3 regions of the Pseudoalteromonas sp. APC 3495 genome follow, and region 3 is predicted to be linked to each of the others. Evidence: predicted binding sites of a transcription regulator. Region 3 holds the regulator's gene; each other region holds the start of a gene.

Region 1 (10,841 bases), on a different contig from region 3:
TTCAGTGCGCAGCGCATCTGCCGATGGCTTATCTGCGGCGTTCATTCCCGAAAATGCTTATTCTCCTTTTTATAAACAGTTAATTGCAGATTCTGAATCGCTTTGGAAAGTGATTTCCCCCACGTTAATTCAAGATTTTTATAATTTTTACCTGATCACCAAAGATAATTTTATCCGTGTTGCGCCACCAAATTGGGCACTTAATGTCCCCGGAGATTACACCTTTAATCAAAGCAAAAGTTTTAATTACGCAAAATCGTTAACAAACCCACAACGCGAGCCGCTGTGGTCACGAGTGTATTACGATGGCGTTTGGAATAAGTGGGTCGTTAGTTTAATTGTACCTATTTATAAAAATGATGAGTTTTTAGGAGTTACGGGTAGTGATATTTCTCTCGACTCTCTCATATCGCAATTGCCCGTCGGCGGAAAAGAAAAACATTTAGTGGTGTTCGATAAGCAAGGGCAGCTATTGGCGCACCCTAATTTAGGAGCCGATAGTTATACCCAATACGGAGAGGCGGGTAAAAAGTTGCTACCTGGCGATTTTATTTCTCCTGAGCTAAAGCGAGTTATTGATAATGCAGGGCAAATACAATTGCCGGAATATGCCGACTCGTTTTCATTAAATGGTGAAGACTACATTATAAATATCCATAAAGTTGAAGGTGTAAATTGGTACGTGGGCGTATATAAAAAGCGCTCTTCTACACTATCGGCACTGAAAGACTTAAAACTGAAGTTTTTTGGCTTGTTTATTCTGTATGCCATTTTAGTTGCTTTGTTATTACATCAAGCACTTTATCAATTAGTTTTAAGACGCCTGCATTCATTGGTTTATGCGGTTACTAACTTTGGTAAAGGCCAGTTAGAAATTGATTTTCCAAAAGAAAATAAAGATGAAATCGGTACGCTTAATGGTTCATTTAAAGATATGACCATTGAAATCCGCAAACTCATCGATGGCTTAAACCAGCGCATAATAGAAAAAGAAATTGCAGAAAAGGCTGCAAATCGCTTGTCTAAAGCGGTTGCCTTCTCGGGCACAGGTGTGGTGATTACTGATGAAAACTTTGTGATTGAATATGTTAATCCAAAAATGCTGGAAATGACCGACTTTGCAGAAAGTGATTTCCTGCGCCAGCCACTTCTGACTATTATTGCTAATGAAATGACCATGCTGGTAGAGGACATTGACATTGATTTGCGCAACCGTAATTACTGGCGAGGGGATACCCTTATTGAAGCGCAAAACAAGCCACCCATATGGGTATCGCTGAGTGTGTCACCTATTCGTGAAGATGGTGGAAAAATCACCAGTTACGTTGCTTCAGCGCAAGATATTTCATTTGTAAAAGAAAGCCAACGCAAAATGGAACAGCTCGCTTACTTCGACACATTAACCGGGCTTGCTAATCGTACATTCTTTAGAATGCAGCTTAGAAAGTCGATGGCGCTTGCTGAAAGAGGGCGTTACTCGTTTGCTTTATTTTATTTTGATCTGGATGAATTTAAGCGTATTAACGATACTTTAGGTCATGATGCAGGCGATCAACTATTGGTTGAAGTGGCAACACGCTTAAAGCAGCGCTTACGAGCAGAAGATACTATAGCCCGTTTAGGCGGTGATGAGTTTGCGGTATTACTCAGTGGTATTGAGCATCAAAAAGAAGCATCGGAAGTCGCTGACACCATTCAAAAAACGTTAAATCAGCCAATAAAATTAGGTAGTAACGAAGTGATTGTTAGTGCCAGTATTGGTATTACTTTGGCGCCATTTGATAGCTTAGAAGAAGATCAGTTATTAAAACATGCCGATTTAGCCATGTATGAAGCAAAAGCGAAAGGGCGCAATACGTTCCACTTTTATAGCCAAGATCTAAATGCAGCCGCCAATGAGCGATTATTCCTTGAAAATGAGTTGCGCCATGCAATTAAAGAAAAACAACTCACACTGCATTATCAGCCACAAGTTGATTGTCGCGATAATAGTGTAGTGGGATATGAAGCATTGCTTCGCTGGTTCCATCCTACGCAGGAATTCATTCCACCTACCAAATTTATTCCTATTGCTGAGGCAACGGGTTTAATTGTGGAACTTGGTAAGTGGGTATTACAACAAGCGTGTGAGTTCACTAAACGACTAGAGCAACAAGGTAGAGCGAGCAACATGTCGATAAACCTGTCAGCAAGGCAGTTTAAAGACGCAAGCTTAGTACCTATGCTGAAAAAAATAATCATAGAGACGCAAATTAATGCTAAAAGCCTGCACCTTGAACTGACTGAGAGCATGCTAATGGGTAATGTTGAGGCGGCTATTGATCAGCTACATCAATTGAAAAAGCTGGGTATTTCAATTTCTATTGACGATTTTGGTACGGGCTATTCTTCGTTGAGTTACCTTAAACGTTTTCCTGTTGATATTCTTAAAATTGACCGCTCGTTTGTTAAAGATATCCCTGAAGATGATAATGATATGGAGATCACCGCTGCGATTATTGCGATGGCACAAAAGCTCAAGCTTGATGTGGTTGCTGAAGGGGTTGAAACAATAGAGCAAGTTGAATTTTTACAAAACAATAATTGTTTTATTGTGCAAGGCTATTACTTTAGTAAGCCCGTAGCCGAAGCCGATATCCCTGTGTTGTTTGATCAATTAGCTGCGTTAAAAGTCCCTGAATAGAACAAAAATTGCGGGTTAACCACCCGCAATTTTCACCTTAAACTTTAATCCTTCTAAAATCGCCTTTAACTTATCGCGATCATCACCTTGTACTTCAATAACTCCTTCTTTTACTGCGCCACCTTGGCCCATCTTACTTTTTATTGTTTTTGCTAACTTTTTTAAATCGTGCTGTTGGGGATCTAATCCTACAACTAGCATTACGCCTTTACCTTTTCGACCTTTGGTTTGACGCTCTATGCGAATAGACCCGTCTTTAAATAGTTTTACATCCAGTTCTTTTTCTGGCTTTGGCTGGTCAATTCGCCCTGTTGCTGTTGAATACACTAAGTGATTATCACTCATAATTAACCTATCTAAGATTGAATCTAATATTGGGCTAAATAATAACAAATTTGTGACGCAAAGGCGTAATTTTTGCGCCTAAGCTGAACACCTTTTAATCCCGCAAAGATAAACATCCTCTGTTTAAGTACCGCAATAGTGCTTATGAATAAAAGTGCTTAAGGATTTTAAAAAGCGCTTTAAATTGGCTAGCGCTATAAAAATATCCATGCTACTATTTCGGCATTATAGATGTATGGATGGCCAAATGATAAATTCTTATTTAGAGCAAGCTCAGCTTAATGTAGAGCAACAGTTAATTAATGCTGAGCTAGAAAAGCTTGAGCAGTACTTAAATAGCAATGCTGCACCGGCCGTGCGTTGGCAGTATCAAATTCCAGAACTCGGTGAAGGTGGCGCATGTAGTTTATTCGGCTACTTGCAAGATGAGCCGTTTAATTTAAACGATTACGTTAGCCAAAATACGCAAACAACGGCAAAGTTAGCGCAACTTCAGTTGATTGTTGACTATGTAATCGAAAACACCCAGTTAGATTGGTATGGCATCTATCAAAATACGGCCACCCCTGAAGGCGAGCAGTTATTAAAGCTCGCTTATTTTGGTGCACCGAGTCGCCCTTTATTTCCGCTCACCGCTGAATTTGCAACCGGCAGTAATAATGTGCAAGTGGCACTCAGTGGTAAAGGACGTGTCATTAATAATGTTGAGCAATATTTAGCCGCGGGTGGTGAGTATTACACCTGCGATCCGAAAGTAAAAGCAGAGGCCTGTTTACCACTATTTAATGCGCAAAAGCAGTGCATTGGCATTGTCGATGGCGAAGCCTTTAGCACGGATTTTTTTGATAATGCGACACTCGCGTTATTAATTGCATGCTGTATTAAAATTCCTCACTTTTTAGTGTAAATAACACTGGTCAATCGAGTGAGTTTTTATGTTAAGCTTAGCGCAACAGCTAACCCCTAAATAACGAAGAGATAGTCAATGTTCTCAGTATTAAAACCATTACCAACAGACCCTATTCTTGGCCTTATGGCGGCCTATAAGCAAGATACTAACCCTAATAAGATTGACTTAGGGGTTGGTGTATATAAAGACGAGCAGGGGAATACCCCGGTATTAAAGTCAGTAAAAAAAGCAGAAGCGTTTCGTTTAGAAAATGAAATGAGCAAATCTTACATTGGTCTTGCTGGTAACTTAGATTACTGTCAACAAATGGAAAATCTTCTTCTTGGTGAGCACCCGGCATTATTAGCTAATCGCGTACGCACAGCACAAGCACCTGGTGGTACAGGCGCACTTCGTGTTGCAGCAGAATTTATTGTACGTTGTAACCCAGGCGCTACTGTATGGGTTACTAACCCAACGTGGGCTAACCACATTAGCTTATTTGAAGCTGCAGGCTTAACTGTTAAAGAATACCCATACTACGACTACGAAAACAAAGATTTATTGTTTGATGAAATGGTTGAAACATTAACACAGGTGCCTAAGGGCGATGTTGTGTTATTACATGCATGTTGTCACAACCCAAGTGGTATGGATTTAAACGAAACACAATGGAATACCATTGCTGAACTTGCAAAAGATGTGGGCTTTACGCCATTGATTGATATTGCATACCAAGGTTTTGGTTCTTCTTTAGAAGAAGATGCGAATGGTTTACGTATTTTAGCCAATGCGGTTGAAGAGTTGATCATTTGTTCATCATGTTCTAAAAACTTTGGCTTATACCGTGAGCGTATTGGTGCGTGTTCAATTATTGCAAAAGACAGTGCAACCGCTGATATTTCAAACTCGGTATTATTAAGTGTGGTACGTAGCATTTATTCTATGCCGCCAGCGCACGGTGCAGACATTGTAAACACCATTTTAAGCAGCACAGAGTTAACGCAGTTATGGCACAGTGAACTTGATGAAATGCGTAACCGTATTAATGGTTTACGTAGTTTAATTAAAGACAGCCTTGCAGCCAAAGACATTGCTCAAGACTTCTCATTTATAGACCGCCAACACGGTATGTTCTCTTTCTTAGGTATTAATAAAGAGCAAATCGAGCGTCTACAAAAAGACTACGGTATTTATATTGTGGGCTCTAGCCGTGTAAACGTGGCGGGAATTAGTCAAGCAAACATCGATTACTTTGCTAACGCTGTTGCTGATGTATGTAAGTAACCAATAATAAGTTTTAGCTTATTAGCAATAAAAAAACCGCACACTCGTTGCGGTTTTTTTATTGTTTGTAATACCCATCCCCTTATATCAATCTGCTTAGATATAAGGGAGTTTAACTCGTTAAATTGTTCAAATATTTATACAAATTGGTATTACAGCCAGCGAATAGCGCCTGCAATACGTTCATTATACATATCAACCGGTGAGCCTAGGCTTGCTATTAGTACAGTATCAGCTTGTTTTCCTCGGCTTATATGGCCTACGTAGCGAGAGTCACTAAAGTCACCCGAGCCAATTTCAAAGACTTTGTTATCACTAGGGACAATAAACACGGTCATAGGGCCAAAGTCCGATTCAAACACTAAATGGATGCCTTTCTCGCCTTGAAAATCGCAAAAGTTAACATAAGTAACTTTCCCAGGTAAATCATTAAGTTGACCGCCAAGTAAAGCCAGCTTTTCATTGACTGTTTGTAAGCTGATAGGTTGAGTTTTATTTAACGCGTTAAGTTCATGATAAACATGCGCCAATGCATGCTCGCCAGCCGCATGATTCAAGTTTTGCTCTGTGCTAAACATAAACGCACTTACCGCAATCACAAATGAAGCAGCGAACGCCAAATATACACGGTCAAACTTAAAGCGTGAGCGTGAATCAATGACATTGTCTTTTTGTTCAAGCTCATCTTTTCTGACTTTTTCTTTTAACGAGGTGTTTAAAATAATCCGTTCAGCAAGGTTGTCAGGCACAGGAATATCAAGCGCATCATTGAGTTGCTTATCAAATGTTTTGTTTTCATTTAAAAATTGTTGTCTATCGGGACTGCTGTTTGCAAATTCCAGTAGTTCTTTGTCTAGCTCGTTTGGCTGTGCAATCGTGCGGCGACGAAACTCAAGTTCATCCATTATTTTGATGCCCCTTTAAGTTGTTCATCATCACGGCTTAGTGCCTCTTTAAGTTGATTTTTTGCTCGAAATAAACGTGTCATAACCGTATTTTTGTTTAAATCGAGTATGTCTGCAATTTCATCCCCAGAGCAGCCCATAACCACTTGTAATAGTAGCGGCTCTTTGTATTCATCGGCCAACAACGAAATTTGCCGTTGAATAACGGTTTGCTCCATTTCATCATCTAAAGAATGACTGGTTTGATCCACTAGCGTGTCGTTGTCTACATCACTGTAATCAAATTGCTTGCGCTCAAAGCGCCTTGCATTTTCACGTCTTAAAATTGTTAGCAACCATGGCTTAGCTGCTTTTTGATCGAGTAACGAGTCAAGCGAGCGCCAAGCACGTAAAAAGGTTTCTTGCACTAAGTCATCTGCAATATTCGGATCGTTACATAACCAGTAAGCGAAGCGATAGAGTTCCTTATGATAAACGTGAACCAGGGCTTCGTAGCGTTGTTGTTTTTCAGCCATATTTAATAAGACCCGATCATTCGATTTTTTATTTCCAAACATAAGCACTTTTTAATTAAAATTATTATAGGCCAAAAAAGCAAAATACAATTGAGATCAAGAATACAGCTCTTTTAACGCAGGTGATGATGGCTTAGCTGTTTGCGATTGATGTGCCTTTAACATGCTAACTATAGCGTCTAAGTTGGCGCTAGCCGTTTGCTTACTGTACAACTGTGCTTGTAAATCGTTTACCTGCGCGGTGAACTCTGAGTTGTTTATCATAGCGCATAAATGGGATAAGGCCCCTACCTTTTTACCTGTAAGGGTTAGTGCATACTGATTAAGCGCATCGTAAAATGCTTTTTCGTCATGGCTTTTAGCTAATACCAGCAGGGCTTTTAAAGATGGTTGTTGATTTGTTTTATTAGTTGTTTGAGCCGCTTGTTGCACTTCTTTAGCTGGGCGTTTAATAAAGTAAAAAATCACCGTCGCAATCCATAAAACATAACCAAGCGAGGCCACAATAATTAGCCACAGTGGTGTGACAGTTTGCTGTTGCACTGTAACTGCTTGCTCCGTTGACTCTGCCATAGTGTTATTTAGGTTGTTTTCAGCTGGCGGATTAAGCGTTTGCACTGGCGCTGTTGTACTGGGGGTTACTGTAATAGTACGCTCAGGTAAGGTCGCGTAACTAATTCGATTCATTTTGGTGTTATACCAAGGCAAGCTAATTTCAGGTAATGTGTAAGTGCCAGGTGTTTGTGGCAGTAGCGCATACGAGGCGCTTTGCTGCGATACCACTCGACCATCACGTACCGCATTATTGGTTTCTTTTTCATCAGGGTAGCTGCGAATACCATTAATAGTAGGCATATCAATTTCGGGTAACTGCTCTTTAGTCACCCCTAGCGCGGTGAGCATAATTGTACGTGTTATCGGCGTGCCGGCTTCAACGGTATTATCCTCTGGCTGCCATTGCTCGGTTAAGCTCACCAGTTCACTGGGTAACCAGTCTCCTTGATAGTTTTCAGGGATAGGTTTAATTTCAATTTGCTGCTCATCGCCAAGCGCTGACACTTCCAATTGACGATAGTTTTGCTGAATACGCCCCTGAAAAACGGGAGCTGCAATAGTGTAGGCGCCACTTTTTTGGGGCTGAATTAAATAATTACGGGTGATCACTAAATAACGTTTACCGTTAACCAGTTCATAATCTTCGCTTTGTTTACCGAGTTGGGTAAGTTGTGCATTTTCCATACTTGGCGCACTTAAGCTGCCATCAAGAAGCTCTTTGGCTAAGTAAAGCTTAATGGTGTAAACGCCAGCCTCTTGTACAAATAAGCTGTTGTTTGAGAGTGAGGTTTTTAAAAATATATCGTTATTTTTATCTGCGTCGCTGCTGCGCTCTTTAACCGATAAACTAATTGGTTGCGAGTTTAGCCCTGCAACACTAAAACTGGGAATGGTGTATTCACCCGCCTTGCGGGTCATTAGTTTAACAGACCAAGAGGTTTGTTTTTTTATACTGCCATTAATAATGTTAGTGCGGCTACTTAAGCTCATAGGGCCGACTACAAAATCTTTTAATAATGCTGAGGTGTCGGGTTGTTGCCCTTTTATTGAATCATCAATGCTAATATTAAGCATAAAAAATTCACCCGCTAATACTGGGTTTTTATCAACGCTTGCCTCCAAAGTGGTGGCGGCCATTAATGGCATGGCAGTTAATAGCAATAAACAGCAAAATAATCGCATTACCATGATTTTTCTACTCCTGTTGGACGACGTTGATATTGTCTTTTTTGGGCTTCTAATTGCATTTTGTTTCTTAATAAAATAGCGGGATCGTCGGGCACTTTTCTTAATAACTGATTTAGTTGCTGTGCTTTTTCTTTTTCTTCATTAGTGAGCTCAGCGGCTTGTGCCTGCATGGCTTGTTGCTGTGCCTGCTGTTTTTGCTCATCAGAGGGCGGTTGCTCACTCATTTCATTAGGTTGATTTTGCGGCTCATCTTGCTGCGGTTTATTCTCGTCTTTATTTTCATTTTGTTGGCTTTGTGACTGAGCTTGCATGTCAGGCTCATTCTGTTTGTCTGATTGCTCACCAGATTGGCCTTGTTGATCTTTTGATTGTTCCGAGGACTGATCTGATTGCTGTTGTTCACTGTTTTGGCTGTCCTCTTCGCTTTTATCTGCGCTGTTTTTCTCGCCATTTTTTTGCTGATCTTGTTTTGATTTATCTGCATCATCTTGACTTTGCTCATCTTGATTTTGCGAATCATTGCCTTGCTGATTTTCTTGGTCTTGCTGTTGATTCAGTAACTGCTCAACAAGCGCTTGATTCTCAGCGGCTTCACTAAAGTTATCTTGCTTTACTTGCGCTTGTTTATACGCGTCAATGGCAGCCTCTAATTGTCCTGCTTTAGCCAAGGCGTTGCCATAGTTATAATAACCGGTTGCTGACTTATCTTGGCTAAACTCATTCAAGGCAGCATCAAATTGCCCTTGCTGATAAAGTGCAGCCCCTTTGAGAGCGCTTGAGCGAGCCTGAGCTGCTTGTTGATACTCTTTGTTGTTGTATGCCTCTAATGCCCGTTGATCCGTATTTTTAAACAGGGTTGGCAGCTCTGCGGCATGCGCATTTTGTTGAGGTAAAAAGCTAAGTAATAGTACTGCGCTAACTAATGCAGATCGTCTAAATAAATACAAAGCTAAAGGCAGTAAAATAAGCAAACCATAAATACCGGCGTCAATTCGCCATAAGGCTAAATTTGGTTTTTCACTTTTTAATACTTCACTGTTTGCTTGCGGTGAAAAAACGGCAATATCGCGATTGCTTGGCTGATAATCGGCAAACTGCCCACCGCTATTTTTTGCAAGTCCTTCAAGTAAAGATGCATTGAGGGTTGGCACCACAATTTGACCATAATTATCTTTTAAAAACCCGCCTTCAGGTAACTTTATAGGGGCTCCTTGTGCGGTGCCTACGCCGTAAATATTAAGTCGATATTGACTACTGTTGGTAAAACGGCTTACATCGCTTTGCTGTTGTTGCTCAATACCATCGGTGATCAAAATAATATCGCCATCGAGGTAGCCGGCTTGGCTTAGTAGCTCTTGTGCCATATCTAAGCCAGCGAGTACGTTTGAGCCTTTATCTGGCATAATTTCAGGGCTTAAACTAGGAATAAGGTTGGCAAGAGTCTTAGCGTCGTTGGTCAGTGGTGAAATGGTATAGGCAGTGCCTGCGTAAGCCACTAACGCGGTATCGCCTTCTTTGAATAGCTCAACCATATCGAGGGCTTTAAAACGTGATTGCATTAATCGATTGGGAGCAATGTCGGTGCTATACATAGAGTAGGACATATCCATGACAATAACGCGGGCACTTTTACTTTGAAACACGGGTACTTGTTTCTCTTCAAAGCTTGGCCCTGCACTAAATATAATCGCTAAATTGCAAAATAACGCAACCAGCCACAGCGGCTGGCGAGCTTTATTATTTGATTCACTCATTACAAATGGTGCCAAATGCGGCGCAATAAGTGGCGCTGACTGGGTTTTTTTATGTTTTAGTAAGGCGATAAAAAATAACCCTGAGGCAGGGAGTAACAGCCATAAAATAGCAGGACGAATAAATTCAAAATCCATTAGTTCGGCTCCTTCATTGCGCGCACCGTTTTTATCAATGCCATTGCACTTATGAGTAAAATGGCCAGTAATAACGGATAATAGAACAAGGCTGTTTGTGGGCGAAAGGTTTGCTCATCGGCACTAATTGGTTCAAGCTTATCAAGCTCAGCGTAAATCTGTTGCAGGCCAGCGACATCTTTTGCTCTAAAATACAGACCGCCTGTTTGCTCAGCAATTTTTTTCAATAAGCCCTCATCTAGGTTACTGCCCCCAGAGCCCATATTAAATAAACTAAAGCCGCGCGGGTTATCTGAACCGACTCCGATGGTGTACACTTTTATACCTTCTTCACGGGCAAGTAACAGTGCATCTTCTGGGTTTAAATTTCCCGCGGTGTTTTGTCCATCTGTAAGCAACACCACAATACGGTTACTTTCTTTTTTACTGGCAAAGCGTTTTACCGATAAACCTAAAGCGTCACCAATCGCCGTGGCGCGTCCTACTAAACCAATTTGCGCCTCAGAGAGCATTTTACTGACGGTTTTCACATCACGCGTCAATGGGGTTTGTAAAAAAGCGGTATCACCAAACAATATAAGGCCG
Region 2 (10,841 bases), on a different contig from region 3:
CCGTCTCCCTCGTAAGCTCTATCAAGGTGGGTGCCCATTAACCATGTGGCTTTGGTAAGCTCATTTTGCATACCATTGACCGCCGCATGCTGCGTTTTTATTTGTGTGGTTGGAGTTGGTATTCGTTCCCAAGCTCCTTGTACTTTCTTTATTTCGTCATCATTCATTGCTTTGTCGTATGTATGACTGCTTTGCCTTTTCACTTCATAAAGCATAGTACGCTCTGCAGCAAAATTATTTTTGGCTCCCTCTAATTGCTTATCAAATAATATATCGGTTATAGATATATTACTTGCTTCTAAGGTATAACGTATTAAAAAGTGATAATTACGGAACGGGTACTTTGTTCGCCATAAACGACGTAGCGGGTTACGGCTATGCTTAATTGAGTTTGTAGCATTAGGATTAGCGCAAATTTGAATGATATCGGCGCACACCATTTTTAAGTCATAGTCATTGAGCTGCGATAGCATAGCGAGAGCTTGGCAAGTAAATTTAGCTTTATTGAATGGGAAGTTAGCGGGGAGATTAACACCAAAATCACGACAGCTAAGTGCGTCAAGTGGAATAACAGAATGGGCATTGATAGTTTTATTGAGTTTTGACCAAGACATATTTCTTCCTTGTAAATGAGTCTGTGCCCGAAATGATACTGCAAACTAATTTTTAGAGCAAAAATAATTTTATGCTGTATTTGCCCTTTATTCGGACGTTTTACAGCCTTAGTATACGTTTAAAGCTAATGAATTAGTTCTAAACCTCTTTGAAGTCATAGCCAATCATCATTTAGGTAACAGCTTTGATTGTTTTAACGCAGCCTAAAGCACGACCTTCACTACAACTTTTTATAAATAACTAGTGCTAAAACCTCCCCCCGTTACAAGTTTACGTTTGAGTTAAACTGACAGCTGATAGCTTAAATCTGTAAGCTCTGAAATAAAAAAAGCCCGCCCTGCTATACACAGGACGGGCTTTTAAATGTTAAAGCAGTCGCTTAAAACAATGCATTTGCTTTGTTAACGATGTTTTCTACGGTAAAGCCGAAGAATTCAAATAGCTCGTTTGCCGGTGCCGACTCACCAAAGGTGGTCATACCAACTACGGCGCCATTTAGGCCTACATACTTGTACCAGTAATCAGCAATACCCGCTTCAATCGCTACGCGACGTGAAACGCTTGCTGGTAATACACTTTCTTTGTACTCAGGCGATTGGTCTTCAAACGCATCAGTACATGGCATAGATACAACACGTACCTTTTTACCCTGCGCACGTAGCTCTTTCGCAGAGTCTTGCGCTAGCTGTACTTCAGAACCCGTTGCAATCAAAATAAGCTCTGGGTTGCCGTCACAACTTAAGATGTAACCACCCTTTTTAACGTCGCTTAATTGCTGGGCATCACGAGCTTGCTGCTCTAAGCCTTGGCGAGTAAAGATTAATGATGTAGGACCGTCTTTACGTTCAATAGCTTGTTGCCATGCAATTGCTGACTCAACTTGGTCACATGGGCGCCAGTTGTATAGGTTAGGCGTTAAACGCATGCTCGCAATTTGCTCAACTGGTTGGTGAGTTGGACCATCTTCACCTAAACCGATTGAATCGTGCGTGTATACAAAAATGCTTGGTTGCTTCATTAATGCAGCCATACGTACCGCGTTGCGTGCGTATTCCATAAACATTAAGAACGTTGCACCGTAAGGAATAAAGCCTTTATGCAGTGCAATACCGTTCATAATGGCCGACATACCAAACTCACGTACACCGTAGTAAATGTAGTTACCACTTGCATCATCAGCAGTTAAGCCTTTAGAGCCATCCCAAATTGTTAAGTTTGAACCCGCTAAATCGGCAGAACCACCCATAAATTCAGGTAGTAACGGGCCAAACGCATTTAATGCATTTTGCGACGCTTTACGTGATGCTGGGTTTGCTGGGTTTGCTTGTAGCTCTTCAATGTACGCTTGTGATTTTTCAGCCCAGTCAGCTGGTAATTCTGAATGTGTACGGCGTTTGTATTCTGCTGCTAGCTCTGGGTATGCTTTTTCATATGCGGCAAATTTTTCGTCCCAGCTTGCTTCAAGCTGTTGGCCTTTTTCTTTGTTATCCCACTGTGCATAAATATCTTCAGGGATTTCAAATGCATCGCCCGTCCAACCTAAAAACTCGCGAGACGCTTTAATTTCGTCATCACCTAGTGGTGCACCGTGACAATCGTGGCTACCTGATTTATTAGGTGAGCCGTAACCAATAATAGTTTTACAACAAATTAGTGTTGGCTTATCAGTCACGCTTTTAGCTTCTGCAATTGCTGCACTTACTGCATCGCTATCATGGCCATCAACGTCACTAATTACATGCCAGCCGTATGCTTTAAAACGTGCTGGGGTATCATCACTAAACCAACCTTCAACTTCACCGTCGATTGAAATGCCGTTGTCATCCCAAAATGCCACTAATTTGCCTAGGCCTAATGTACCGGCTAGTGAGCATGCTTCATGAGAAATACCTTCCATTAAACAACCATCACCCATAAACGCATACGTGTGGTGATCAACAATGTCGTGGCCTTCACGGTTAAACTGCGCTGCTAATGCTTTTTCAGCAATCGCCATACCTACCGCATTTGTGATCCCTTGACCTAATGGGCCCGTAGTGGTCTCAATTCCTGGCGCGTATCCATATTCTGGATGGCCTGGTGTTTTAGAATGCATTTGGCGGAAGTTTTTAATTTCGTCCAGTGGCAAGTCATAACCACTTAAATGCAGTAGAGAATAAATTAGCATTGAACCGTGACCATTTGAGAGTATAAATCGATCTCGGTCAGCCCACTCTGGATTTGTTGGGTTATGTTTTAGATAATCGCGCCATAATACTTCTGCGATATCAGCCATGCCCATAGGGGCTCCAGGGTGACCAGATTTGGCCTTTTGTACTGCGTCCATTGACAAGACGCGAATAGCATTTGCAAGTTCTTTGCGAGATGGCATGAATTCTCCTACCTTTATATGTATTTGCGCGGGTATTTATTTATCCCCATTCTTACTTATTGTGGGGGCTGTGTGCAATTAAAAACCCATAAAAATAGGGCATTATGAATATTTTTTAAGAACCATTTACTATTAGATATTTTATTTAGACGTCTAGGCGTAAAAAAACTATGCAAGTTCATTTGTTTTAGATAAAATACGCGCCTTAATTTTTTAGCGCTAATACCGACGTTTGTGAAGCGCAATATTTGTGAGCATAATTACAATGGCAAAACATTTATTTACTTCTGAATCTGTTTCTGAAGGTCATCCGGATAAAATCGCCGATCAAATTTCTGATGCGGTACTTGATGCTATCCTAGAGCAAGACTCTCATGCCCGTGTAGCGTGTGAAACTTACGTTAAAACCGGTATGGTTATGGTTGGTGGTGAAATCACGACTAGCGCATGGGTTGATATCGAAGAAATTACACGTAAAACAGTACGTGAAATTGGTTACACACATTCAGACATGGGCTTTGATGCCGATTCGTGTGCAATTTTAAACACGATTGGTAAACAGTCTCCTGACATTAACCAAGGTGTTGACCGTACAAGCCCTGAAGAGCAAGGCGCTGGCGACCAAGGCCTAATGTTTGGTTACGCATGTAACGAAACTGAAGTATTAATGCCTGCTCCAATTACTTATTCTCACCGTTTAGTACAACGCCAAGCACAAGTACGTAAAAGCGGCGAGCTTAACTGGTTGCGTCCAGATGCAAAATCACAGGTTACGTTTGCATACGAAAATGGCAAGCCAGTAGGCATTGATGCCGTTGTACTTTCTACTCAGCACAGCGAAGATGTATCGCAAAGTGATTTAGTAGAAGCGGTAATGGAAACGATTATTAAGCCAGTACTTCCTGCTGAGCTGATTACTAGTGCCACTAAATTCTTTATTAACCCAACGGGTCGTTTTGTAATTGGTGGACCAATGGGTGACTGTGGTTTAACTGGTCGTAAAATCATTGTAGATACTTACGGTGGCATGGCTCGTCACGGTGGTGGTGCTTTCTCTGGTAAAGATCCATCAAAAGTTGACCGCTCAGCGGCTTATGCTGCACGTTATGTTGCTAAAAACATTGTTGCTGCTGGCCTTGCTGACAAGTGTGAACTTCAGGTGTCTTATGCTATTGGTGTTGCAGAGCCAACATCTATCAGTGTTGAAACATTTGGCACTGGTAAATTAGAAGAAGCGCGTTTAATCGAACTTATTCGTGAACACTTTGACTTACGCCCTTACGGCCTAATTCAAATGCTTGATCTTGAGCGCCCTATTTATCTACCAACAGCGGCTTACGGCCACTTTGGCCGTGATGAATTCCCATGGGAACGCACAGATAAAGCAGACGCACTTCGCGCAGCAGCTGGCCTGTAAGCCACCTAGCTAATATTAAAACGGCCCTTTTTAGGGCCGTTTTGCTATGTGTATTAAGTTAGTCATAAAACAGTCTCGAACTGTTTAACATTTTAGGTATATACTCTGCTTATACAATAAAGCGTGTTAGGGATAAAAAATGGCCGACAATTTTCGTGTTATATTTGTAGGACTTGCAGAAGGCGCAGACAGCCAAGCAGTGACCAATGCACTGACAGAAAAACTAAAAACCTCACCTGAAAAGGTGGCGGCATTTTTTAATGGCAAGCCGCTGTTTGCTCCTAGCAACAAAGAGAAAGCCCTTAAGCAAGCTAAGTTACTTTCAACGCTGGGGATCAAAAGCAAACTTCAGCAAACAGCCCCTACACAAGCTACTTCTCAAAAAGCGCACGACAGCCAGCGAGATCAGCGCTTATTTGATGCCCTAGATTACATTACTAGTAGCTTAATTCGTCTTGAAGAGAAACTTGAGGATCTTGAGCAACGTCTCCCCGAGGTTGAGTTATCACTGCCTGATGAAAATGACGAACCATGGGAAGATGACGATTTAATGCTAGATGAGCCACTCTCTACAACACCCAAAAAACGCAGTAACCTTGTTTTATATTCGCTGATTTCTACAGCCGTAATATTACTTATTGTGCTTGCTGTGTACTTATTATTTCCTAATTTATTCTCTTTTTAATCATGGTTTAGTTATTTAATGAGTAATAATCGCGCACAAATAAGACACGATATTCGTAAAGCACGTAATAACCTATCAAAAAACCAGCAAGAAATAGCGGCCCACTCGCTTAAAGTGAATTTTATTCAATATTTAAAAAGCATGAACTCGGCCAAAAAAAGCCATATCGCGCTTTATTTAAGCAATGATGGAGAGCTAGATACATCATTGTTAATTAATGAATTATGGAGCATTGAACAGCATGTTTACTTACCTATAATTCACCCTTTCAACGGGGCTAATTTACTATTTCAACGATATGAAAAAAACTCACCCATGAGAGCAAACCGCTATGGTATCTTGGAGCCTAAGCTGAACTGCTCTCAAATATGCCCATTGCCAGCGCTTGATTATCTACTTATGCCACTTGTTGCATTTGATAAATTTGGTAATCGCCTTGGAATGGGGGGTGGATTTTACGATAGAACCTTGGCACGTTTACACGAAGAAAACTGGCAGCAACCACAACTTATTGGCCTAGCACACGAATGCCAACAAGTGGATAAGCTCCCAATTGAATCGTGGGATGTGCCTCTTAAAACTATTATTACACCCAATAAAACCTACTGTTGGTAACAATTAATCTTGTAAACTAACAGTCTATTTTTGACATAAATGAGCACATAGCAATGACACAAGATGAATTAAAAAAAGCAGCTGCATGGGCTGCACTGGAGTTTGTAAAAGAAAACACCATAGTGGGTGTTGGTACAGGCTCAACCGTTAATCATTTTATTGATGCTTTAGGCACAGTAAAAGACACCATCGTTGGTGCAGTATCTAGTTCAGAAGCGTCTACAGCACGTTTAAAAGAACTTGGTATAGAAGTATTTGAGCTAAATGATGTTGATGCTCTGGATGTATACGTTGATGGCGCAGATGAAATTAACGCTCTAAACGAAATGATTAAAGGCGGTGGTGCAGCGCTCACCCGTGAAAAAATAGTAGCGGCAGTGGCTAAACAGTTTGTGTGTATTGTTGATGACACCAAACTAGTCGATACCTTAGGGGATTTCCCGCTGCCAGTTGAAGTTATTCCGATGGCGCGCAGCTATGTTGCCCGCGAATTATTAAAACTTGGCGGTGATCCTGTGTATCGCCAAGGTGTTGTAACCGATAACGGCAACGTTATTTTAGATGTACATAATTTAAAAATTACCCATGCTAAACAGCTTGAAACACAAATAAATCAAATTGTTGGCGTAGTCACCAACGGCCTATTTGCAGAGCGCGGTGCTGATAAAGTGATTATCGGCACAAAAAATGGGCCACAAATTAAATAGGATATGGTTATGAGTAAGGTATCGTTAGCAAAAGACAAAATTAAAATTCTCTTGCTTGAAGGTGTTCATCAAAGCGCTGTTGAAACGCTAAAACGTAACGGTTATAGCAATATCGACTACGTTAAAACATCGCTACCTGAGGACGAGCTTATTGAGCGCATTAAAGATGTGCACTTTGTCGGGCTGCGTTCTCGTACTCATATTAATGAATCGGTATTAAATGCAGCTGAAAAACTGGTTGCTATCGGTTGTTTTTGTATTGGTACCAACCAAGTAGATTTAAACGCAGCACGTGAACGCGGTATTGCAGTATTTAATGCCCCGTTTTCAAATACTCGCTCTGTAGCTGAGCTTGTACTAGGTGAAATACTGCTTTTATTACGTGGTATTCCACAGCGAAATGCCGCTGCGCACCGTGGTGGCTGGTTAAAAACAGCCAATGGCTCGTTTGAAGCGCGCGGTAAAACCTTAGGTATTATTGGCTACGGTCACATTGGTACTCAGTTGGGCATTATGGCTGAAAATATTGGTATGAACGTGGAGTATTACGACATTGAAGACAAACTGTCTTTAGGTAATGCGACACAAGTACATAACTTAACGCAGCTATTGCAACGCGCTGATATTATTAGCTTGCACGTACCTGAAACACCGCAAACTAAAAACCTGATTGGCACGGCTGAATTGGCGGTAATGAAGCAAGGCTCTATTTTAATTAACGCTTCACGTGGTACTGTCGTTGATATTGACGCCCTAGCAGAAGCGCTAACAGAGAAAAAACTCAGCGGCGCAGCAATTGACGTATTCCCAGTTGAACCTAAATCTAACGATGAAGAATTTATCTCGCCACTGCGTGAATTCGACAACGTTATTTTAACGCCGCATATAGGTGGTTCTACTCAAGAAGCACAAGAAAACATTGGTATTGAAGTAGCGGGTAAACTCGCTAAGTACTCAGATAACGGCTCAACTATTACCGCAGTTAACTTCCCTGAAGTATCATTGCCAGAGCTTGCTAATCGCAGCCGCTTGTTACACGTGCATCACAACCGCCCTGGCGTGCTAACGCAAATTAACCAAGCGTTTGCTCAGCACGGTATTAACATTGCCGCACAGTACTTACAAACCGATGAAGCAATTGGTTACGTGGTTATTGATGTAGACACAGATCACTCAGAAGTCGCACTTAAAGAGCTCAGTGCGGTTGAAGGTACAATTAGAGCGCGTATTCTTCACTAACTATCAGCTAAAATAATAAAAGCCGTACTTGAATAATCAAGTACGGCTTTTTTGTTTTAAATTGAATCCTGACGGCTTATAACTTACCGCTGTTATTTGCCTTTAACTTCTAAATTTATAAACTTAACCAGCTCTTCGGGTTGCCCTGCTAACATCATTAGTTGCTGATTCACTTCCATCATAGTTTTACCTTCAGGCAGTTTTGCTGACACACTAAACGAATTTAGTCCTTTAGCAAAATCAGTTAACGCCTTGGCTATTTCTTCGGTCACAGGTGCTTGTTGAAGCTGTTGATCAAGCATTATTTGCATTTGCTCTAACGTCATACCTTGCTTTGCCAACTCGCTTTCTAATAAGCCTTTAAGATCACCTTGGTTATTAACAACTAAGCTAACATTACGTGGCTCTAGCTTACTCATTGCTTGCATAATCATTGTTTGCTGTTGTAGCTCTTGCTCATAAGTAAGCGGTGTATTACCTGCAGCTTGCTGAGCCTTACTGATTTCAAGTGAAGCATCCATAAGCGCTTTAGAGTTAGCAAGCCCCATGTCCATATCAATACTAGCAATATCATTAGCTTGCAGCTTAACAACAATATCACTGTTACCTGATTGCTCGTCGTAATCTAATGAAGAGTGTAAATCATAACTGGCTGAGGCAAGTTGTGTATTTGTATCTGCAGGCAATGTATCGACAAAGCTTTTATCAAATTGAAAGTTTTTTAACGTAAAAGCAGTATGTGGCGATATTTTATCGGTTTCGTAGCCTGTCACTTCAACATGCTCAACCGTGGCAATTTTATCGCCCTCAGGGCTAGTCACTTCAATATTACTAATGGCAACACTGTTTGAAATAACACTCGCCGATAGCTCTGCGTAGTTAAAACTAGCACCGGTTTGTTCGCTGACCAAGGCCAACTGTTTATCAACCTCAGCACGTACCTCTTGTGTTGCAACATAGTTTGCATAGCTCACGCCACCCACACCTGCAGCAATAATCGCGGCTGCAATCACTAATTTTTTCATGTCATTTCCTTATTAAACTCTTTATATAAGTGGCTTTAAGCAAGACTAACATTGAGAACATGCATCGTTAAGCACTTTTTGTTTGCTAGTTAATTAAACTCAGTAGCTCGTGCACTGTTTTAACTGGCGTTATTTTAGCACCCAGCCCTTCCATCGATTTATGGTAGTTACGAAATGGGATAAATATTTCAGTAAACCCATGTTGCGCCGCTTCTTTAACACGGGGTACACCACTGTCGATTGGACGCACATCTCCGTTTAAACTTAGCTCCCCCATAATACAGGTGGTTCGAGGTACAACAAACTCGTTCAAGCTACTTAAAAGTGCAGTAACAAGCGCTAAATCAATACAGGTTTCTGATTCGTCAATTTTTAGGCCACCCACAATATTAAAAAACGTATCGTGAAATATTTTAGTTTTAGTGTGTTTACGTAAAATACCGGTGAGCATTTTAATCCGGTTCATATTTAAACCAACACATACTCGCTGTGGAAATTCTGCTTCTGTTTCAGTGGTTAAACATTGAATTTCAAGTAGTAAATTACGATTACCTTTACGAATACAGGTAATCGTCGACCCCGGTGATTCAGTGGTTGAACCGGATAAGAAAATTTCGCTGGGGTTATCCACACTGAGCATACCGCGTTCACACATTTTAAAAATGCCCACAGTATCTATATCACCAAAGCGGTTTTTATTAGCACGCAGCGTACGCACTTGACCATCGTTGGTATCAATATGTAACAGTGCATCAACAATATGCACTAATGTTTGCGGGCCAGCTATTTCATTATTTTTATTTACGTGAGCAATAATGAACATAGTGACATCGTTTTGCTTACAATATTGGGTTAGCGCTTGAGCGGCACTTTTTACTTGCGAGGGTGAGCCAGGGCTACCATTAGCGGTGTCGGTGACCACGGCTTGAATAGAGTCGATAACGGCAAACTTAATTTTGTTTTTATCCAGCTCTTCAATAATGGTTTCAACACTGGTTTCAGAAAGTAAATAGAGCTCATCTTCGTTATAGTTAAGTTTTAAACGGTTTACTCGGTTTTTAAACTGCGACAAAGACTCCTCAGCAGTACAATAAAGCGATGGCATGCGCTGAGACATTCTTGCCACTAAATCCGATAGTAGTGTGGTTTTACCCGCCCCCGGATCGCCAGAAATAATATTAACCGAGCCGGTGGTTACACCGCCGCTTAGTACACGGTCAAGTTCGCCAATTTCAGTAAGCTGTTTTTCTGCCTCTGAGGTTGCTACTTCATTAATTTTTTTAGAGCCACCGCCAATACCACCGGCGTAGCCACCGACACTTGCACGAGCTGCTACTTTTTTGCTTTGCCCTGCAGAAGGTTTAAACTCTGCTAATGTGTTCCACGCACCGCAGCGACACTGACCTTGCCAGCGTTGATAGTTCATGCCACATTCTGTACAAACAAACTCTACTTTTGCCGCTTTAGCCATTTAAAACCTTACCTACTATGCTTTATTTTGAAATATTGACTGTTAAGCGCTTATTTTGCCATTGCTGGCTTTACCTTAGCAACAACGCCTTGTGGAATAGCGCATTTAGTATCACACTCACACTATACTGATGTAGTTTCATTTAACCTGCTTTAGGGCATGCTTCTTGCTTTAAAAAGCTAATAAAAACATGCCAATTAATTGGCTCATAACGAATAACAATAAACACAAAGTATAGTTACGCATAATATCGTGGTCGCATTTAACTACTTTTCGATATTAGATTTATTTAATTCTCTAATAAATGATTGCAACAGTATACCTACTTTTAAATTAGACGGTGATGATTTATAAATGGCTGAAGACGTATTGCTCAAGCATGAAGCGCTTGTAAATGAATTAAAACAGTATTTGGGAAATGCTAAGTTTGATCTCATTTTCAAGTCAAAAACCGCCGAGTTAAGCAAACCCGAGCAGTTTTTAATAAAAATGGAAATGTCGCGTTTATCTCAGCCGATAGACCGCTTTATTGATCTGCGTGGCTCAGTAACCGGCCAAGTAAAACCATATGAGCATAACGGTAAACAACACTTTATGGATGACACCGCCATTGAAGTATTCGAAGCATCAATAAAACAACATAAAGGCTACACCCTTGCCGTGTACGAAGCGGTGATGAATACCGAAAATAATTAT
Region 3 (10,841 bases):
GCGAGCTGAGAGAAGCAGTTCATAAAATAGAAACATTGCTTAGTGAGCAAAATAATTACCAATTACTCACCACTATGCTACAGCTGCGTCGAGCTGAAAAAGATTTTATGCTACGTTTAGATACCAAGTATTTAGATCGATTTAATAAATTAGCAAGCGAGTTAAAACAACAAGTAAATGCTGCAGAGCTACCTAATAATTTACGCAATCAATTGGTCTCGTTAATGACCAACTACCAAAATAAATTTACTGCATTGGTAGAGGCGCAGGTGGAATTAGGCGTCGATTTAAATTCGGGTGCCCTAGGGAAAATGAGAATAAGTGTTAAGAAAAGTGATGAAGTGGTTACTTTGATCACTAATGCGACTAAAGAGCAAGTAACTGAAACGGCGCAGCAGGCGCAATTATTAGCAATAGTCATTTTTATAATTGCTAGTATCATCGTTATGCTACTTGTGTACTTGACCAGTCGTTCAATTATCCAGCCTATTGAAAAAGTTTATCAAGCAATAGATAAGATAAGACAAAACAATGACTTAAGCTTGTTTATAGAGCATAAAGGGAAAGATGAAGTAACGAGGATGACCATAGACTTTAATAGTTTAATTAGTGACTTTAAAGATCTCATCTACGAAGTAAATACGGCTCTAACAACGCTTAATATAGCAACAGGGAACCTATCTGAAACAACCTCAGCGACTAGCTCTGGTATGCAAGAGCAATTGCATGAAGCGGATATGGTAGCAACCGCTGCTACAGAAATGCAGGCAACGATTCAAGATATTTCACACAATACTGAAGCCGCCGCTAAAAAAGCTGAATCGACCAATGTAAGCGCCCAGCAAGGTCAGGTTGAAGTAGAGTCAACTATTAAGCATATTAATGCCTTATCCGATTCACTTGGTAAAGCTTCCAGCGTGGTGTCTCAGCTAGAAAAAGATGGTGAAACCATAGGTTCTGTACTTGATGTGATACGTGCGATTGCAGAGCAAACTAATTTACTTGCTTTAAATGCTGCCATTGAAGCGGCGAGAGCGGGTGAACAAGGTCGTGGCTTTGCGGTTGTTGCAGATGAAGTGCGCTCACTTGCACAGCGTACGCAAGAGTCAACCAGCGAAATAGAGGGCATTATTAACACCCTACAACAGCGTACTCAAGAAGTTGTGAGTATCATGCACCAATGTCGTACTCAAGGTGGCGAAAGTGCTACACAAGCAACAAAAGCGGGTGAGCTGCTAGGATCAATTACCATTGATGTGCAAACTATTATGGAAATGAGTACACATATTGCTACTGCTATTGATGAGCAAAGTCAGGTGGCTTCTGAGGTAAATAAAAACGTGGTCCGTATTCGAGATATTGCAGAGGGGGCTGCGGCTCACTCACAAACTAATGCGCAAACCAGTGAAGAGGTCTCTGAGCAAGCAAGGGTACTTCATCAAGCGATTTCAAAATATAAGGTTTAACTACTAACAGAAAAAAGTGGCTTAATTGCCGCTTTTTTCTCATTCACAGAGTATAAGTTCAGACTAAATACTAGGGGACAAACTTTATGGGTACGCTGTCTTTGTTGTTTTCATGTTGTTTAACACGCTCTAAATACGTATCCCATAAGCTTGTTTGTTCAGCTTGTAATTTAGCAAAATATTGCCAGCTGAACAGCCCGCTGTTATGGCCATCGTCAAACTCTAAACGTAACGCGTAATGCCCTACCGGCGTAATGGTTTTAATGCCCACTGCTTGTTTATTTAGTACTAACTTCATAGGCTCAGATCCATGGCCTTGAACCTCTGCTGAGGGAGAGTGTACCCGTAAAAACTCAGCGCTAAATATAACTTCAGAGTTATCATCAAAATAAACATCTAAATTTTTACTCACACTATGATAGTGCACTTTTGTAACTTGTTTCATCGTCATCTCGCTTACAAAAAAGCCTCCATATTGGAGGCTTTTAGTATAACTGTTTGTGTTTTCAATTAAAGAATAAAACGACTTAAGTCTTCATCTTCAACTAGCGCACCTAAGTGTTTTTCAACGTAGGCGGCATCGATAACAAGGCTTGAACCCGCTTTTTCAGAAGCGTCATATGAAATCTCTTCCATTAGCCTTTCCATAACTGTATGAAGGCGACGCGCACCGATATTTTCGGTTTTTTCGTTTACTTGCCATGCTGCCTTAGCAATACGCTCAATTGCGTCGTCGCTAAATTCAATAGCGACTTGCTCTGTTTTGAGTAGCTCGCGTTGTTGCTCAGTAAGTGACGCGTGTGGCTCAGTTAATATACGTTTAAAGTCATCGGCTGTGAGTGCTTCAAGTTCAACACGAATAGGTAAACGGCCTTGTAACTCAGGGATCATGTCTGATGGTTTAGACATTTGGAATGCGCCTGAGGCAATAAACAACATGTGGTCAGTTTTTACCATGCCGTGCTTAGTATTAACGGTAGAGCCTTCAATAAGCGGAAGTAAATCACGTTGTACACCTTCACGACTTACATCTGGGCCTGAGGCTTCACCACGTTTACAAATTTTGTCTATTTCATCAATAAACACAATGCCGTTTTGCTCTACTGCAAAAATGGCCTGTTCTTTTAATTCTTCAGGATTAACCAGTTTACCGGCTTCTTCTTCAGTAAGTAACTTAAACGCTTCTTTAATTTTAAGCTTACGCTTAGTGCGTTTATCACCACCCATGTTTTGAAACATTCCCTGTAACTGGTTGGTCATTTCTTCCATACCAGGAGGAGCCATAATTTCAATATTAGGTTGAGCTTGGGCTAAATCAATATCAATTTCTTTGTCATCTAATTGGCCTTCGCGTAACTTTTTACGAAACGATTGGCGTGTCGATGAATTTTCATCGCGCTGAACTTCACCGTATTGATCTTTCGCTGGAGGCAGTAATACATCTAATATACGTTCTTCAGCCGCTTCTTCAGCGCGATGTTTGAACTTTTTAGTTTGTTGCTCTCGTGTCATTTTAATTGAAACATCAACTAAATCACGGATGATAGTTTCAACTTCTTTACCGACATAACCTACTTCTGTAAATTTAGTGGCTTCAACTTTAATAAAAGGTGCGTTGGCAAGCTTTGCTAAACGACGAGCAATCTCAGTTTTACCTACACCCGTAGGGCCAATCATTAAGATATTTTTTGGCGTTACTTCTGCGCGTAAGTCTTCGTTTAACTGCATACGGCGCCAGCGATTACGAAGGGCAATAGCAACCGCTTTTTTCGCTTTAGCTTGGCCAATAATATGTTGGTCTAGCTCATGAACAATTTCTCTTGGGGTCATATCAGACATAGCGAGTTCCTATTACAATTCTTCGATAGTTTGGAAGTTATTCGTAAATACACAGATGTTGCCAGCAATTGTTAGACTTTTCTCTACAATTTCACGAGCACTTAAGTCGGTATTTTCTAATAAGGCGGTTGCAGCTGATTGCGCAAAGTTACCGCCGCTGCCAATTGCGATTAGGTCGTTTTCTGGTTGCACCACGTCACCGTTGCCGGTGATAATTAGCGAAGCTGTTTCATCAGCAACAGCAAGTAAAGCTTCAAGTTTACGCAGGGCACGATCGCTACGCCAATCTTTAGCCATTTCTACAGCAGCTTTAGTGAGGTTACCTTGGTGCATTTCTAGTTTGCTTTCAAAACGTTCGAAAAGAGTAAAGGCATCAGCAGTGCCGCCAGCAAACCCAGCGATAACTTTGCCATTATAAAGGCGTCGAACTTTTCGGGCATTGCCCTTCATTACTGTGTTACCAAGAGATACTTGGCCGTCACCACCAATAACAACTTTGTCATCACGGCGTACACTTACGATTGTAGTCATGTTATTCCTCATCATCGCGCTGCAAGAGGCAGCGCGTAAAAAACGATTATGAAGAGGTTATATGGGTGAATGGTTTAAATTCAAGTCCAGCCCCAAATTCCGCAGCCGACAATATTAATTCGTTTAAGTTTGTTCTTGTCACTTTCTGCATGACGCTTGGTTTCATAAGGCCCTAAACGCACTTTGTACCAAATACCATTGCTGCCTGTGGTTTTTTTGATTTCTGAAATTAATCCGGCAAAGGCTATTTTAGCTTTTAAGGTTTCAGCTTGCTGATGGGTTCTAAATGAACCACATTGCATGACATAAGGCCCTTTTTGTTCAAGTTCTTTTACTTCAACCTGAATCTCATGCTCTTTAATTTCTTTAATAAATTTAGGTGGCCGCGGTTTAGCTATTTCTACTTGTTTTTCGGGTGTTGGATTTGCTTGCTTTTCAACAAGCTCTGGATCGGCATTGTTTTTAACAAACCAGAGTCCGTATGCAAAACCACCGATTAGTAACAAGGCAATAATGATTAACAAAAACGGGAAGGGTTTTTTAGCCGGCTCTTGTTTAGTGTTTTTTCTATTTTTTGGTTTTTTATTAATATAATCGTGCTGTGCCATGGTGTTATATGTGGCCTTACCTAAATCATGTCTGTAGGGTCTACGTCTAAACTCCAGCGAACTTTTTGTGCAAGTTTGCTAGTGCTGAGATAATCAACCATTTGCGCGAGATACTGATGTAGTATGCGTCGATCTTGCGCTTGAATATGTAATTGAAAACGATACATTCCCGCAATTTTTTCTAAAGGCGCGGGGATCGGTCCGAGCAATTGTATACCAGATACCCCATTGACAGGAACCAAATCCGTTAGAAAGTCGACGACTTGCTTTATGTTATGCCCTTGTGCGCGAACAATTGCCATACTCGTAATGGGTGGCAACTGTGCATCACTTCGCTCAGTGAGTGCAAAGCGGGCAAAATCTTGATAGCCATTATTAACTAAGTCTTGTAATAGCGGGTGCTCAGGAAAGTGCGTTTGTAATAATACTTCACCGGGTTCGCCAGAACGTCCCGCGCGTCCTGCAACTTGTGTTACTAATTGTGCTAAATGCTCAGTAGCCCTAAAGTCACACGAATACAAACCACTATCGACATCTAAAATAAGTACTAAGCTAACATCAGCAAAATGGTGACCTTTTGCCAGCATTTGCGTACCAACTAAAATACGTGCGCCGCCTTGGTTTATTTCATCCAGTGCTTTTTCAAGGCTACCTTTACGCCGAGTTGAATCACGGTCGATACGGCTGATCGGGGTGTCTGCAAATTCACTACTCAAAAACTCTTCTATTTGCTCGGTGCCCTTGCCGTTAGGAAAGATTTGCGTACTACCACAGTCAGGGCATTGATGTGGTACATGATATTGATCGCCACAATGGTGGCAAATCATTTGGCCTATTGCCTTATGAAAAGTCGCACTGGTGCTGCATCGGCTACATTCACTCAACCAACCACATTCATGACAAATCAAAGTAGGAGAAAACCCACGGCGATTTAAAAATACCATCACCTGCTTTCCCCTATTCAGGTGCTGGCGCATTATTGCAAGACTGGCATGCGCAATACCGGCTCTATCAGGCTGACCTTTCATGTCGAGCAGCTTAAACTGATTATCGCGGGCGGTTTGTGCGCGCTCACTTAATGTAAGCAACTGGTATTTGTTATTAATAGCTTTATGCAGTGTTTCTAGTGCTGGCGTGGCGCTACCTAAAATAAGTGGAATTTGATGCTGATAGGCACGATACGCAGCTAAATCACGGGCATGATAGCGTAAAGTGTCTTGTTGTTTAAATGAGGCATCATGCTCCTCATCAACCACAATCATCCCAAGCTTTAAAAATGGCAGAAAAATACTCGAACGGGTACCTATAACAATGGCGCAACTGCCTTTTTCACAAAAGCGCCATGTTTGCAGACGCTCGTTATCGGTTAATGCCGAGTGCCATAACATAATAGGGGTGTCAGGAAAGCGACGTCTAAAACGATTGACCGTTTGAGGCGTTAGCCCGATTTCAGGAACGAGCACTAACGCCTGTTCGCCACGTTTTAATACTTCTTCTAGGCATTGCAGGTAAACTTCGGTTTTTCCGCTGCCAGTGACACCTTCTAGCAAAAAGCTATTAAACCCCGTACTTTGATTAATTGCAGTGCAGGCAATGGCTTGCTCTTTATTTAAACGGGGTTTGCTGCCAACCGTTGGCGAGGTATGTTGCCATTGATTGTCGTGCTCAATGGTTTGAATTATTAGCTCTTTATCTAAAAGGGTATCAATGGTTTTTTTATTAAACCCGAGGGCTTTGAGTTCGGTTAATGATGATTTACCGGATGCTGATAATTGCTTAAGCAAATTAAGCTGTGTTTTAGCTTTTAAAGACGGTAAAAGTGCCCCCTTTTCGCTTAATGTCACCATGTTTATACTGGTTTTATCAGGGCACTCACCTTGGCGCAGTGCACTGGGCAATGCAATATGAATAGTTTCACCGAGTGGATAGCAATAATAACGCGCTGTAAATTTCAGTAGCTCTAAATGCTGCGCAGATAACACCGGTGAGTCGTCAATAACTTCAATAATAGATTTTATTTTGCCTTCGGGGACTGCTGTTTCCGCTTTTAAGCTAAGAATAACCGCTACTTTACGTTGATTACCAAAAGGGACTAACACGCGCATACCAGGCTGTAATTGAGTCAGCGGTACTAATTGCTCATCCACTTTATAATCAAAGGTGCGAGGCAAGGGGACTTTTATTGCAACTTCAGCAAAACGCATAACAACTCAACCAATTAACGTAATGGTTTAATGTACTAAAAATAGCATTAAAAGCCTACCGACAAATCAGTAATGGATAGGTGTTTGCCGACTTTTTAGCAAAAAGGGTAATTAAAGCTTGTGTGCGTGCGGGTTGTTGGATAAAATTCGCGACCAATAAATTTGTTTTAACGACGTATGGTGCCAGACTTCGGGTTTGGAGAGCGATGCGGCCTTAACTAGAGGTTCCTATGAAAGAAGGTATTCACCCTAAGTACGAAGTAATTTCTGCAACTTGTTCATGCGGAAACAAATTCGAAACTCGTTCTACTCTGTGTAAAGACATTCACTTAGACGTATGTTCTGCGTGTCACCCGTTTTACACTGGTAAGCAAAAGATTTTAGACACTGGCGGCCGTGTTGATCGCTTCAACAAGCGCTTCGGTGCACTTAGCAGCAAAAAATAATTTTTTGTTTCTATGTAAAAAAAAGCACCTTAGGGTGCTTTTTTTGTGGCCAAAATTTACTTTCCTACCTGCTTTCTTAGCAATTTTGTATTTATTTTTTTTGCATAACTATTTCCTGTTCTTATTCTGAGTATGCATAAACATTTGCAGACAAAACAGCCAATATTCTCTATATTTTTATTTGTTAAACTTTAAAGATGGTACTCAAATGCAGGTAACGTGAGGTTATTTGTGTTTAAAGTTAAATAAAATTCGGTATTTCACTATTTTAATTTAAGACTAAAAAATACGCTTTATAAAAATAGAACAAGGGCAAAAAGTACCTGTGTTTTTCATTTTTATGACGAATTTATATTTTAAAAATGTCAGGATAATCTAGGGAAGTTGCTGATAAATCACTTAAAATTAACAGTTCTAGCATATAACAGGATAGACCTGATATTGCTTGGAATTTAAAAATAATAAAGGTATCGTAGATTAAAACTACCTCTCACTTTAACTTAAATTGCAGGATATAATCGCGTTATGTCAGATTTTCGTGAACAAGCACTACATTACCATGCCCATCCCGTTCCAGGTAAAATCAGTATTGAGCTGACCAAGCCCGCTGAGACGGTTAAAGACCTCGCGCTCGCATACAGCCCCGGTGTCGCAGAACCTGTTCGTGAAATTGCCGCTGATCCAGCAAATGCCTACAAATATACTGGTAAAGGAAATATGGTTGCGGTTATTACTAACGGCACCGCAATTTTAGGCTTAGGTAATTTAGGTCCACTGGCTTCAAAACCCGTTATGGAAGGTAAAGCGCTACTATTTAAGCGTTTTGCAGGGTTAGACTCTATAGATATTGAAGTTAAGCACCGTACTACCGAAGACTTTATTAACACGGTGGCTAATATTGCCGACACTTTTGGTGGAATTAATTTAGAAGATATTAAAGCGCCCGAGTGTTTTGAAATAGAAAAAGCGCTTATAGAGCGTTGTAGCATTCCTGTTTTTCATGATGATCAGCATGGTACGGCTATTGTAACGGCTGCGGGTATGCTAAACGCGCTGGAAGTACAGGGCAAAGCAATTGAAGATGCAATTATTGTATGTTTAGGTGCCGGCGCTGCAGCTGTTGCCTGTATGGAGCTTTTAATTAAATGTGGCGCGTTGCGTGAACATATTTATATGTTAGATCGCAAAGGAGTTATTCATACGCGTCGTGATGACTTGAATGAATATAAGCAATTATTTGCAAACAATACCGATAAACGTACTTTACAAGATGTAATTGAAGATGCCGATGTGTTTGTGGGTGTATCGGGCCCTAATTTATTAGCCCCTGAAGATTTAAAATTAATGGCTGATAGACCCGTGGTATTTGCTTGTTCAAACCCCGATCCTGAAATCGATCCGCAATTAGCACACGCTGCACGTAACGATTTAATTATGGCTACAGGTCGCTCTGATTATCCGAATCAAGTTAATAACGTATTGTGTTTTCCGTTTATTTTCCGTGGTGCGTTAGATGTACGTGCCAGTGAAATAAACGACGAGATGAAAATTGCTGCTGTAGAAGCAATTCGTAGTATTGCTAAAGAGCCCGTACCGACTGAAGTGCTTACTGCCGCAGGCATCGACAAATTAGAGTTTGGTGCTAAATATATTATACCAAAACCAATGGATCCACGTTTGTTACCACGTATAGCTAAAGCGGTTGCGCAGGCGGCGGTAGACTCTGGCGTTGCACAAATTGATATGCCAGAAAACTACATGGCGTAATTGTTAAGTATAAATTAGCGCAAAAAAAACCTCAGCATTTGCTGAGGTTTTTTTGTATAAAGACCCTTCTAGTCTTCATTTAAAATAGGCACTTCTAGTCCCATTTCTTGCATTATTTTCTTCACTTCTTCAGGTACTTTTTCTGCGTTATCTTTACGCAAATCATCATCATTAGGCAGCGGTTGCCCGGTAAACGCATGCAAAAACGCTTCGCATAAAAGCTCGCTATTTGTTGCATGACGTAAGTTGTTTATTTGACGACGAGTACGTTCATCAGTTAATACTTTTAATACATTTAGCGGGATCGAAACGGTGATCTTCTTTACTTGTTCGGATTTTTTCCCGTGTTCTGCGTATGGGTGAATATATTCACCATTCCATTTAGCCATAAGATGTATCGTTGCCTCAGATTATAAATTGCTCACACAGCATCAAAGCGTGTAAATATGCGTGAAATTCTATCGGTTTAAAAAAGATAGTCAAATACTAGTTATTTAGCTATCTAGACATTTAAATGTTTTGACATCTTAAATTGCATGCGCTACCTTTTAGACGTCTAAACATCCAAATTAGTAAAGGTAGCGAAAATGAGTGAAAAAAATAAGGCAACAATTGCTGTTCGTAGTGGAATAGAAGCCGACAAACAGCATGGTGCGGTTGTTCCACCGCTTTATTTATCAACAACTTACTCATTTGCTGACTTTGATACAAAGCGTCAATATGATTATGGCCGCAGTGGTAACCCTAATCGTGACATTTTGGCTGAGGCGCTCACGGAGCTTGAAGGTGGCGCTAAAGGTATTATTACCGCAACAGGCATGGCAGCCGTTCACCTAACAACACAATTACTTAATAGTGACGATACGTTAGTGATCCCTCATGACTGTTATGGGGGCAGCTATCGCTTATTTACTTCGCTAGAAAAGCGCGGCTTATTAAAACTAGAAGTGGTCGATTTTACCAAAAGCGACAGTTTGACACGCATCCTTGCTATTAAACCTAAGCTGATTTGGATTGAAACACCTAGCAATCCTATTTTACGCCTAACAGATATTAAAGCGGTAACTGATACAGCTAAACAGTGTGGTGCACTGGTTGCCGCCGACAACACGTTTTTATCGCCAGCATTACAAAACCCGATTAAGTTTGGCGCTGATATTGTGGTGCACTCAACCACAAAATATATCAATGGCCATTCAGACGTTGTTGGTGGCGCGGTTATCGCAGCGACTGCTGAGTTAGGTGAAGAGTTAGCGTGGTGGGCAAATAACATTGGCATCACTGGCGCGCCATTTGATAGCTATTTAACGCTCAGAGGCTTACGTACGTTAAACGTGCGTTTAAGGCAACACCAAGAAAATGCACTCGCCATTGCACAGTATTTAGAACGCTCCCAGTTTGTTGCCCAAGTTTACTACCCAGGTCTTGAATCACACCCTCAACATGCGCTAGCTAAGGCGCAACAGCTTGGCTTTGGTGCTATGGTTAGTTTTGATATAAAAGGCGATATAAACGATGCTGCAGCGTTTTTAACGCGCTTAAATGAATTTAGCTTAGCGGAATCATTAGGTGGAGTAGAAAGTTTGATTTGTCACCCTGCGACTATGACCCACGCCGGCATGGACGCAACCGCGCGTGCAGAAGCCGGAGTAGGCGACACGCTTATTCGTATCTCGGTGGGTATTGAAGATGTAAATGATTTACTCGCTGACTTAGACGGGGTATTTAATTTGGTGCGCCCAGGACAAGCCGATCCCGGCCTATCGGCAAAAAGTGGTGCTAGTGAATCATTTGGTTCAGCAAAGTTAAACGCGGCGCATCCGGCGTTATGGTAGTGCATACCAATCTTCAAAATACAAAACATAAATGCGAGTCGGTATTAATATGGTAAATCAGGTTCATAAATTTGGTGGTTCGAGTTTAAGCTCAGCGGATCGCTTTAAAAGTGTCGCAAATATTATTTTAACTCACGCTCAAGCT

Evidence for each region. The regulator MetJ, encoded in region 3, represses methionine synthesis genes. The targets are predictions, from matches to a motif close to TAGACGTCTAGACGTCTA.
Region 1: QL984_RS05395 (translation initiation factor) is a predicted target of MetJ. The motif match lies at 3,257-3,274, and genes of this name have one in related genera.
Region 2: metK (methionine adenosyltransferase) is a predicted target of MetJ. The motif match lies at 3,133-3,150, and genes of this name have one in related genera.

Annotation. Positions count from the first base shown of each region.
Region 1 is NZ_JASDDA010000008.1:116,150-126,990, reverse strand. Features, by position in the region: gene QL984_RS05400 (EAL domain-containing protein) at 1-2,683, shown strand, start outside; gene QL984_RS05395 (translation initiation factor) at 2,699-3,028, opposite strand; gene QL984_RS05390 (GAF domain-containing protein) at 3,276-3,935, shown strand; gene QL984_RS05385 (amino acid aminotransferase) at 4,014-5,204, shown strand; gene QL984_RS05380 (DUF3379 family protein) at 5,357-6,109, opposite strand; gene QL984_RS05375 (sigma-70 family RNA polymerase sigma factor) at 6,109-6,666, opposite strand; gene QL984_RS05370 (BatD family protein) at 6,721-8,367, opposite strand; gene QL984_RS05365 (VWA domain-containing protein) at 8,361-10,256, opposite strand; gene QL984_RS05360 (VWA domain-containing protein) at 10,256-10,841, opposite strand, start outside.
Region 2 is NZ_JASDDA010000057.1:5,404-16,244, reverse strand. Features, by position in the region: gene QL984_RS16615 (hypothetical protein) at 1-614, opposite strand, end outside; gene tkt (transketolase) at 995-2,986, opposite strand; gene metK (methionine adenosyltransferase) at 3,252-4,403, shown strand; gene QL984_RS16600 (hypothetical protein) at 4,543-5,088, shown strand; gene QL984_RS16595 (5-formyltetrahydrofolate cyclo-ligase) at 5,107-5,703, shown strand; gene rpiA (ribose-5-phosphate isomerase RpiA) at 5,757-6,410, shown strand; gene serA (phosphoglycerate dehydrogenase) at 6,420-7,649, shown strand; gene QL984_RS16580 (hypothetical protein) at 7,742-8,674, opposite strand; gene radA (DNA repair protein RadA) at 8,760-10,145, opposite strand; gene QL984_RS16570 (PilZ domain-containing protein) at 10,500-10,841, shown strand, end outside.
Region 3 is NZ_JASDDA010000037.1:22,459-33,299, forward strand. Features, by position in the region: gene QL984_RS14060 (HAMP domain-containing methyl-accepting chemotaxis protein) at 1-1,466, shown strand, start outside; gene QL984_RS14065 (gamma-butyrobetaine hydroxylase-like domain-containing protein) at 1,537-1,911, opposite strand; gene hslU (HslU--HslV peptidase ATPase subunit) at 1,977-3,305, opposite strand; gene hslV (ATP-dependent protease subunit HslV) at 3,318-3,836, opposite strand; gene QL984_RS14080 (SPOR domain-containing protein) at 3,917-4,444, opposite strand; gene priA (primosomal protein N') at 4,465-6,648, opposite strand; gene rpmE (50S ribosomal protein L31) at 6,879-7,094, shown strand; gene QL984_RS14095 (malic enzyme-like NAD(P)-binding protein) at 7,620-8,861, shown strand; gene metJ (met regulon transcriptional regulator MetJ) at 8,930-9,250, opposite strand; gene metB (cystathionine gamma-synthase) at 9,449-10,696, shown strand; gene metL (bifunctional aspartate kinase/homoserine dehydrogenase II) at 10,746-10,841, shown strand, end outside.